One region of the Pseudoalteromonas piratica genome, then DNA from elsewhere that is predicted to be linked to it. Evidence: riboswitches for the same ligand, from Rfam matches in the RefSeq annotation. Region 1 holds a riboswitch; the other holds the start of a gene.

What was found. A riboswitch is a leader RNA that binds a small molecule or an ion and turns the genes downstream of it on or off. The one in region 1 is predicted to bind lysine.
Region 2: another riboswitch for lysine. It lies ahead of dapA (4-hydroxy-tetrahydrodipicolinate synthase); the one in region 1 lies ahead of lysC (lysine-sensitive aspartokinase 3).

What each region holds. Positions count from the first base shown of each region.
Region 1 covers NZ_CP009888.1:2,540,904-2,545,470, reverse strand. The annotation lists gene OM33_RS11825 (BTB/POZ domain-containing protein) at 1-960, opposite strand, end outside; gene nhaD (sodium:proton antiporter NhaD) at 1,155-2,408, shown strand; lysine riboswitch at 2,493-2,666, shown strand; gene lysC (lysine-sensitive aspartokinase 3) at 2,797-4,083, shown strand; gene OM33_RS11810 (4'-phosphopantetheinyl transferase family protein) at 4,033-4,567, opposite strand, start outside.
Region 2 covers NZ_CP009888.1:409,254-413,820, reverse strand. The annotation lists gene OM33_RS01765 (PLP-dependent decarboxylase) at 1-137, opposite strand, end outside; gene OM33_RS01760 (2,3,4,5-tetrahydropyridine-2,6-dicarboxylate N-succinyltransferase) at 137-877, opposite strand; gene dapA (4-hydroxy-tetrahydrodipicolinate synthase) at 890-1,771, opposite strand; lysine riboswitch at 1,895-2,089, opposite strand; gene OM33_RS01750 (Solitary outer membrane autotransporter beta-barrel domain) at 2,264-3,199, shown strand; gene OM33_RS01745 (energy transducer TonB) at 3,236-4,285, shown strand; gene OM33_RS01740 (DUF4097 family beta strand repeat-containing protein) at 4,332-4,567, opposite strand, start outside.

The sequences.
Region 1 (4,567 bases):
TTCGTACTCGTCGTGTTCAAATTCAGCAAGCTCAGCCATATACGCAGTGATTTGGTTATTAGACCCAAGCGACAATCGCTGCGCCTCTGAGCTAAAGTACGGCATAAATTCGCCAAGGATTTTATCCACCCCTTGTTTACGAATAAGCGCAAGTACCTCTGAGGTCTGTTTGGTTAGTTGCGTATTGCGGCGCAATTCTTCACGCAGTGGCAATAATACATCGGCACTTTTGGTGAGAGACTGCTGACCAATAAGGTACATATCTAAAATACGGCTGCGTAGTTGCTCTAGCTGGCGTTTCTCATGTTTAAATTTGCCAAGGGTGGTAAAGTGCAAAATTAAGTCACTCAGTGAGGCTTCAATTTGCTCAAAACACAATTTAAACTCGCCGCCAATATCCACCATATTGAGCATTGGCTCAATGTATTCATCAAATGCTTCAATGACTGCTTTATAGCGTTTTGCCAGCGTTAAATTAGAATCGTTAGATTTAGCTTGTTCGACAAGGTTAAAAATAGCGTTTTGATTATGTTGGAATAATTTAACAATTTTACGCACGCGCTCATCCATAATGCGGGCATTTCGTTTAATTTCCATTTCGTCATCGTTAAAGCCAGCGTTTGATAAACGCTGGTTTAAGCGGGCTAAATCATCTACCAAAACATGAATTTCACCAACGAGGCCTAGACTTTCTTCTTGCAATAAAAATTGCGAAAAATCGGCAATTGCTCGGTTAATCTCAAGTTGAGACGATTTAGCAAGTGGAATAATAATCTCTAACTGGATTAGCTTGTTTATTTGTTTAAATACGGCTTCAGATGAAAGCTTGGGGTCTAATATTTTTAGCAAGCTTTGGGCATCTTGGAAGCTAAAATCACTGAAGTCGAAACGTTTAATTAAGGCTTCTATCAATGACCAATTGTCCACTAAAGTGGTCAAAATTCTTTTCGGTGGGATCATAATTATCCACGTTAACTTGATATTTATCTTAAAAGTAAATTTTATTTAAAAATATTGTGTAATTAGTCTAAAACTGGAGTGGTTTTAGGTAATCTACAGTGCTACACTTCGCGCCGCTCAACTGCCCATAAAATGCCGCAGGTTGGGTGTTCGTTCAAATTTTTAACTCAACTCTAGCAGGTTAAAATAACAAGATGGTGTCAGGTGTTATTCTCGCGCTGATAGCAATCGCTTTTGTGCTGATTGTTATTGAGGACATTATCCATGTAAACAAAGCCAAAACAACGCTATTTTTTGGAACTTTGTGTTGGATTATCCTCTTTATTTCTCCTCTACATGGGCAAAGCCCAGAATCTGTTCAAAAAGAACTCGATCATAATATTTTAGAAATTGCGACCTTGTGGTTGTTTTTGATGGCAGCGATGACCTTTGTTGCTTATTTAAACTCCAAAGGGTTTATTCAAAGCTTGGTGCATAGAGTATTGCCAAGTGAAATGAGTGAGCGCAATTTAATGTATTTAATCGGCGCATTTGCATTTTTCTTCTCGTCTATTTCTGACAACATCACCGCCACATTGATATCACTGGCGGTTGTGATGTCACTTAAGCTTGATGCTAAAAAGCTCATTAAATATGCCACGCTTATTGTATTTGCAGTGAACTCGGGTGGGGTATCGCTTATTACGGGTGATGTGACGACTTTAATGATCTTCCTTGCTGATAAAGTCACCATTGCTAACTTGTTATTATTAGTTGCCCCCGCGGCTTTGTCGGTTTTTATTTTAGCTGCGATGCTCAGCATGGGCATGAAAGGCACCATTACCTTTGAAAAAGTCGAACTACGTCGTATTGAAAAAACCGACATCACCATTGCCTGTATTTTTGTTTCGACCATTATTGCCACGTTGATGTTTAGTGTTTGGTATAAGATCCCACCTTTGTTGACCTTTTTATGTGGGTTGTCGATGATGTTCTTGGTGGCGCAGTTTTTAATGCGTAAGAAAGACGTAAACAAAAAAATCATCGACTATGTACGTGAAATTGAGTACGACACCTTATTGTTCTTTGTGGGTGTATTACTGCTTGTTGGCGCGATGAAAGAAATTGGCATATTGAATCAATTTACGCACCTTTATGAAGTGCTTGCACCTGAGTATGCCAATTACTTTATGGGTATTTTGTCAGCGGCCGTTGATAACGTACCGCTTACCGCAGCACTTTTAAAAGCTGACATTGTTATGGATACCCGTCAGTGGTTAACCTTCACCTATGCAACAGGTGTGGGTGGCTCGATGCTAATTATCGGTTCTGCTGCTGGCATTATTGCAATGAGCAAAATTAAAGAACTAACCTTTGTAAGCTACTTGCGCATGTTTTTGTATTTGTTAGTTGCCTACACGATTGGTTATTCTTCATCGTATCTGGTCGGCTGTTTATTTCTTAATTAATGATTGACAGCTAGACGTCTAAACGGTAAATTTCAAAAGCCTTCTTTTTAGAAGGCTTTTGTTTGTGCGCTGTAATTAGTTTGCAAACACAGAAGAGGTGCATTAACCAGGTAGTAGATTCGAGGGCACATTCCCGACGACGGTCTATCAGGGGGTTAACTGCCGAGGAGTAATCTGGATTTGTGGCCAGTTTGCTTCGGTTCTAGAAGTTGAATCTTCGGGACTGTCACCTGTTATAGGTGGAGAGCTTCTGGCAGAGACTATCCTGATGTAATCAATATCGTTCCTTGCCAAGTTCTCCTTATTAAGATTTAAAGGAGAGACTGTGTCTAATTCAAATATCAATGTAGCAAAATTTGGTGGTACTAGCGTTGCAGACTATGACGCTATGGTGCGCTGTGCTGAAATTGTACTTTCAAACCCTAATACTCGTTTAGTTGCGGTGAGTGCGAGTTCAGGTGTCACCAATCATTTAGTGAGCTTAGCAAACGACACTTTAAGTGAAGCAGAACGCCAAGCGCATATCGATGCCGTGGTGGCAATTCAGCACAACATCACTGAAAAACTGACATTAGATGCGGATATCACAGATGGCTTTTTAGCAACCCTTGAAGCATTTAAAGCACATGCACTGACTAGTGAGTTTGACGCCAGAGCAACGGATGAGTTGTTGAGCTTTGGCGAACGTTTATCTTCATATTTATTTACCCAAGTATTACGTAGCTTAGGCGCAACATCGTTACGTTTTGATGTGCGTGATGTGCTTGCAACAAACTCGCATTTTGGCAAAGCAGAACCCAATGTTGAACGTACTAGCGAATTAGCAGAATCGGCACTGTGTCCTTTGCTCGCTGATAATATTATCGTAACCCAAGGGTTTATCGGTGCAAATAGCCAAGGTGAAACAACGACATTAGGTCGCGGTGGCTCAGACTACAGTGCGGCACTGCTTGCAGAAGCGATTGATGCGAAAGCTGTTTATATTTGGACAGATGTTGTGGGTATTTTTAGTACAGATCCACGTTTATGTGTAAAAGCGGCGCCAATTGCCAAGTTGAGCTTTGATGAAGCGGCAGAAATGGCAACCTTTGGTGCAAAAGTACTTCACCCTGCAACTATATTACCTGCTAGTCGAAGCGGTATTAGTGTGTTTGTTGGTTCGAGCAGAGCACCTGAACAAGGCGGCACCTGGATTGAGAAAGAAAAGTCAGAACAAGCAGGCATTCGCGCCGTTACACAGCGTAAAAATCAGATTTTATTAACGGTAAAAAGCCCTGAAATGCTGCTTGCTAGCGGCTTTTTAGCCCGTGTGTTTACAATTTTAGCGAAATACAATATTTCGGTAGATTTGGTTACCACATCGGAAATCAGTGTGGCGTTAACCCTTGATAATGCGCCGAATGCATCTCGCCCGGAACTGGATCAAGCGTGCCTTGATGAACTCAGCGAGTTTTGTCATGTCACGGTTGAAAATAACTTAACGCTGGTGGCGTTAATTGGTTCCGAAATTCAATTACGTCATGGTGAATTAAACTTAATGGGCGTGCTGAGTGATTTTAACATTCGCTTAATTTGCCATGGCGCAAGTAAGCACAATTTATGCTTCTTAGTTGAACAAACGGAATCAGACAACGTGGTGCAAGCGATTCACAGCCGTTTGCTTGAAGCCTGTTAAATCAACGTTAAGGCAAACTTCAATAAGCGTTGGTGGCTGTTTGACAGAAACTGGCGCTGCCAATGAAAAATCAAAACCGTTTATTTGGCAACAATATGCAGCCAACTTGTTGTTTTCGTAACCTTTATATACATTAGGCGCTAATAGCTTGGCAATCGGCAGTGCGGTGGCTTTGGCGAGGGCCTCTTTTAAGGTCCAAATTCTGAAAAAAGTATCGGACATAGGCTTTGCAGTTTCAATTTCTCGAATTTCAGCTTCATGATAAAAGTGTTTGGCTAACTTTAGAAATGGGCGTTTTTCTGAAATAAATTCAAGATCAATACCGATACGCTCATATTCCATTGCTAAATAGACTGCTACCCAACCTTTCGAGTGACTTATCACAAGTGACAGTGGCAAAGTGTTGTTTTGATACTTAATTACCAAGCGGGCATTTGATTCATCAAAAAACGTTGTGAGCTCGGATGGCTCGAATGCATAAAAC
Region 2 (4,567 bases), 1.1 Mb from region 1:
AGCTTCACCACATTTTGAGATGTTAACGTGGTTAAATGCGCTTCTAGTTTATCGAGATCATAAACATAAAAGGGGGTATCGTTTTGCTGGCATAGCTCTGCCAGCACTTGACGCTGTTGTGTGCTCAAGAAGCTCATTAACGTAAAGCCTCTTCAAGTTCTAGTGACGCATCGCTTTGCTCATCACGATATTTAACAATGAGCGCACAAGACATGCTTAAACCTTGCTCACGACCCCACTGATTAGATGCTGGACGAGAACCCGGAATAACAATCGCGTTTTCTGGAATTGGCTCGCCTTTTTCTAAAACGCGCTCATTTACACAGTCATAAACAGGGATTGTTGCTGACAAGCGAACACCCGGTGCAAGTACAGCCCCTTTCTTAACCACTACGCCTTCAACAATGACACAGCCTGCACCAATAAAGGCATCGTCTTCAATGACTACTGGGCTTGCGCCAACTGGCTCTAATACACCGCCTATTTGCACAGCGGCACTTAAATGTACATTTTTACCAATTTGTGCACATGAACCAACCAGTGCATGGCTGTCAACCATAGTGCCGGAATCGATGTAAGCGCCAATGTTTACATATGCTGGTGGCATAATAACGGTACCGCTTGCAACATAAGCGCCAGGGCGAACGCTAGTACCGCCAGGCACCATACGTACACCTTCTTCAGCAGAAAAACCGCGTACTGCTAGGTTATCTTTATCAACAAATCCACCTGGAAACTCAGTGTTAGTACCATTTTTAAAAACGTCTAAAATGCCTTTTTTAACTTCAATATTTGCGTGCCAGTTACCATTTTCATCTTGGTTTGCTGCACGTACAGAGCCATTTTCTAGGTTTTTTAATAGTTCTTGCCAGTTCATAGTACTTCTCTCTTAATTCCAGGATAATATTTTTTGATTCGCAGCGAGAATTGCCGCAGGTGATTCCAGCTCATGATGCGTAAGCGGTGGACGTAAATTAGGGGTATTAAGTTTGCCTTGTTGATGCATTAGCACTTTTACAGGCACAGGATTAGCCACTTCAAATAAGCTATTTACAGCCTCGCTCCAGGTAGTGAATAAGTTTGGTGTACCAGAAAGCGATCTGCGAACAAACTCTGCGGTTTGTTTAGGCCAGGCGTTTGCTGCAACAGAAACTAATCCCTTGGCGCCTGCTTGGGCAAAGTAAGGCATTAAGGCATCATCGCCACTGTAAATTGCAACATTTGGATTGCTGGTTCTAAAGACTTCGAACTTGCTAATATCACCACTGGCTTCTTTAAGCGCCCATAGGTTTTTGTGGTGGCCTAGTGCTGATAACAGTTCCGGAGCAAGTGCAACGGCACTGCGACCTGGCACGTTATACAGCATGCAAGGTAATTCTGTGGCATTGAGTAATGTATCAAACCATTGGATTTGACCTTTTAAACCGGGCTTTGCGTAAAGTGGTGAGCCCAGCAAAAGCGCATCGATTGGTTGTTGATTACAAAACTCAAGCCAAGCGAGTTGTTCTGGCAGGTTTATACCGCCAACAGCAACCATTAAAGGGACATTGGGTGATAACTCACAAACAAAACGGACGATCGTTTGTTGTTCTGTAGTGGTTAAGGCTAAGCCTTCACCGGTACTTCCAAGCAATAAAATACCGTTATTGGCATCTTGTTGCTCGCTAACCAGTTGAGCAAGATTTTCAAAATCAATCTCACCATTATCGTTAAATGGTGTGACTAATGCAGTCCATAAGGGGTACTGCGCTAAATTAAATTGTGATTTCATCTCTAGCGAACTTAATACGTGTTCGGAGATAGGCTAAGGGAAAGGCTCAGTCCACTTCGAACAACTAAAAATTCGAAGAGCAATGGACTTAAAAATAGATAAGGCAGATGGCCTTATTTTTCTAAGACCAGAAGCTCTCCACCAAACATATTTACTTATAATAAGTAATTGGTGACAGTCGCTGGGATTCAGCCCAGACGCCCGAGAGTTAGAGTTAGCAAAAACAATACTCTCTCGGCGTTAATTCCCCTCGTTCAGAGTCTTAGGAGTTTGCTCTCCTCAACTGAACTACCTGAATAACGCACCTCTTCCAGCCCTTGAGTAAACAGCTTTAGGAAAAGCTGTTTACTATAAATAGGGTGATTGAGCGGCAATTGAAACATTTTGGACGTCTAAATGTCAATAAAATTTATTTTAGGGCGATGCATTCAGTTGGGTTTTAGTGATATAACTAGCGGCGAGCATGAATTACTATAATAAAAATTATTTGTTGTGAAAAAATTAGGGCTATTATTTTTCTTTCTATTTAGCACGCCATTATTTGCTACTGTCAAAAAAGCTTATGAAGAGTCGTTTGCATCCTCTGTTGTAATCAGTGACTCTGACGTTGTACGTTTTGGGTTTGGCAATTTTGACCCGGTTAATATTTTAGAGCCTTTGTCAGGCGGCAATGATGAAAGCTTAGATTTACGCAGGCAATTACAAGTTTTTGCATTACCTTATACGTTTCAACTTGATGAAGAATCTCGCATTAATACTCATGTCTCATACATCTCACAATCACAAGAAGTCCTGTTTGATAATCTGATTATTCCTGATGACAGCAACGATAAAATTTTTACTGCTTATGCTGATTATGAAACATCTCTCTACCGATACGATAATTGGCTTTTAGAGGGGAATATAGGGGCACACATCATGCACTATGACAATGTTCATGATTATAACAGCGCTGAAAGTCGTGCATTAAAGTCAGGTGTTGAAGGAATTTACTTTAATACAACGGCAAACTCGCTTTTGGCTGATTTTGGTCTAACCCTAAGTCGCAAAAAGAAAAGCCGTTGGGGACATTGGTTAGCAAAGTCGAGCTATAACCATTTTTTTGGCAAGGGGTTTGGTGGTGATGAAACAACCCGTGATGCAACACCTTCGGGTTGGTATTTTGCAAATAGCATCCGTGCAACAATTAAGCTCGACCAGAAACTAAAACATACCGAATCGATCTATTTGAAGTTTCAACGTGTTGATTTAGGGGGGGATGCAAGAAGTGCGTTTAGTACAGGACATTACTACGAATATGGTGGTGGGTTATTAATCGATACTCGCCCATGGACCTCATGGTTTGATAATATTGGTATTGGCTTGCATTACAACGAAGGCAGTGTACTCAGTGGCGGCAGCATTGTAATTTACTTTAATGAAGAGTAACCTGTTGAAAATTATTACTTAAAAAGGATTTAAAGTATGATCCCTTTTTCATTTTTAGTGCTTTCTGCAAGTGCCTTAAGCACAGCAGAAAACAACACTGTCATTAATAAAACAGACCAGCTTCACTTAAATACCATTGTAAATGCCGAGGCAATCAAACGGATACCGCCCAAATATCCTGTAAGTGCAGCACGTGATGGTAAAGAAGGGTGGGTACAATTAAGTTTTGTGGTAGAACCGGATGGAACAACCTCGAATGTGATTGTGGACAACTCATCAAATCCAATTTTTGAATCGTATGCGCGCAGATCCATTGAAAAATGGCAATATTCACCAGCAACAATGGATGGTAAGGCGATTCAGCAATGTCGAAACCAAGTGCAATTAGATTTTAGATTGAGCGAGACTCCTAAAGGTGCATCAAGGAAGTTTGTAAAGCAGTACAAATTGGCAAACCGTTATTTAGAAGAAAATAATATTGCCGAAGCGCAAAAAATAATGGCGAAAATAGAAGAGAAAGGGCGCTGGAATGCATACGAAGATATGTATTATGCGATTCTTAATTCGTTAATTGCGGAACAAACAAAGGACACTGAAACTGAGCTTAATGCTATTAAAAGCGTTCTGAGACATCGTGAATTACAAAAAGAAACGCAATACAGTGCTTTTGCTGCGCGTGCGTTTAGTTTAGCTATTGAACGTCAGCTTTATGGTGATGCAAAATCGATATTTGAGAATTTGAAAACGCATTATTCTGACAACCCGAATGTAGCGAAATTAACACCTTACTACGATCAAATAACCGCTTATTTAGCCAGTGAAAAGCCATTGGTGATTAACGCTGCAATAGGCAATCGCGACTTTTGGCGTTACCAGTTAGAACGCAGTGGCTTTGTAATTGATAATGTTGAAGGTAATTTAACTAACCTTGAAGTACGTTGTGATAATCATCATTCGCAATTTTTAGTTGAAGCAGGTAATAAATGGCAAATACCTGAGTCTTGGGGAACTTGTTCTGTATATGTATTTGGTGATGCAGATGCAACATTTACGTTTGCAGATGTTCATGGCAAACAAGTAATTTAAACACGAAAAAAGGCGCTTAAAGCGCCTTTTTCTTTTGTTAGATGACTTATTTACGAACTTTAATATCGCCAACACCTACTTCGGCTTCAATGCTGTATTCACCGTTACCAGAGTAACTTGTTTCTGAGCTAACGATGTTACGCGAGCTTTCTAAATCGCCACTAAAACCCTTAATACTTGTATCACCTACCCCAGTCGATAAATCGATACGCTTGAAGTCATCAAGTACAGTATCGATACGAATTGAGCCAACACCTACATCGGCATCGACTGAGTTTTCAA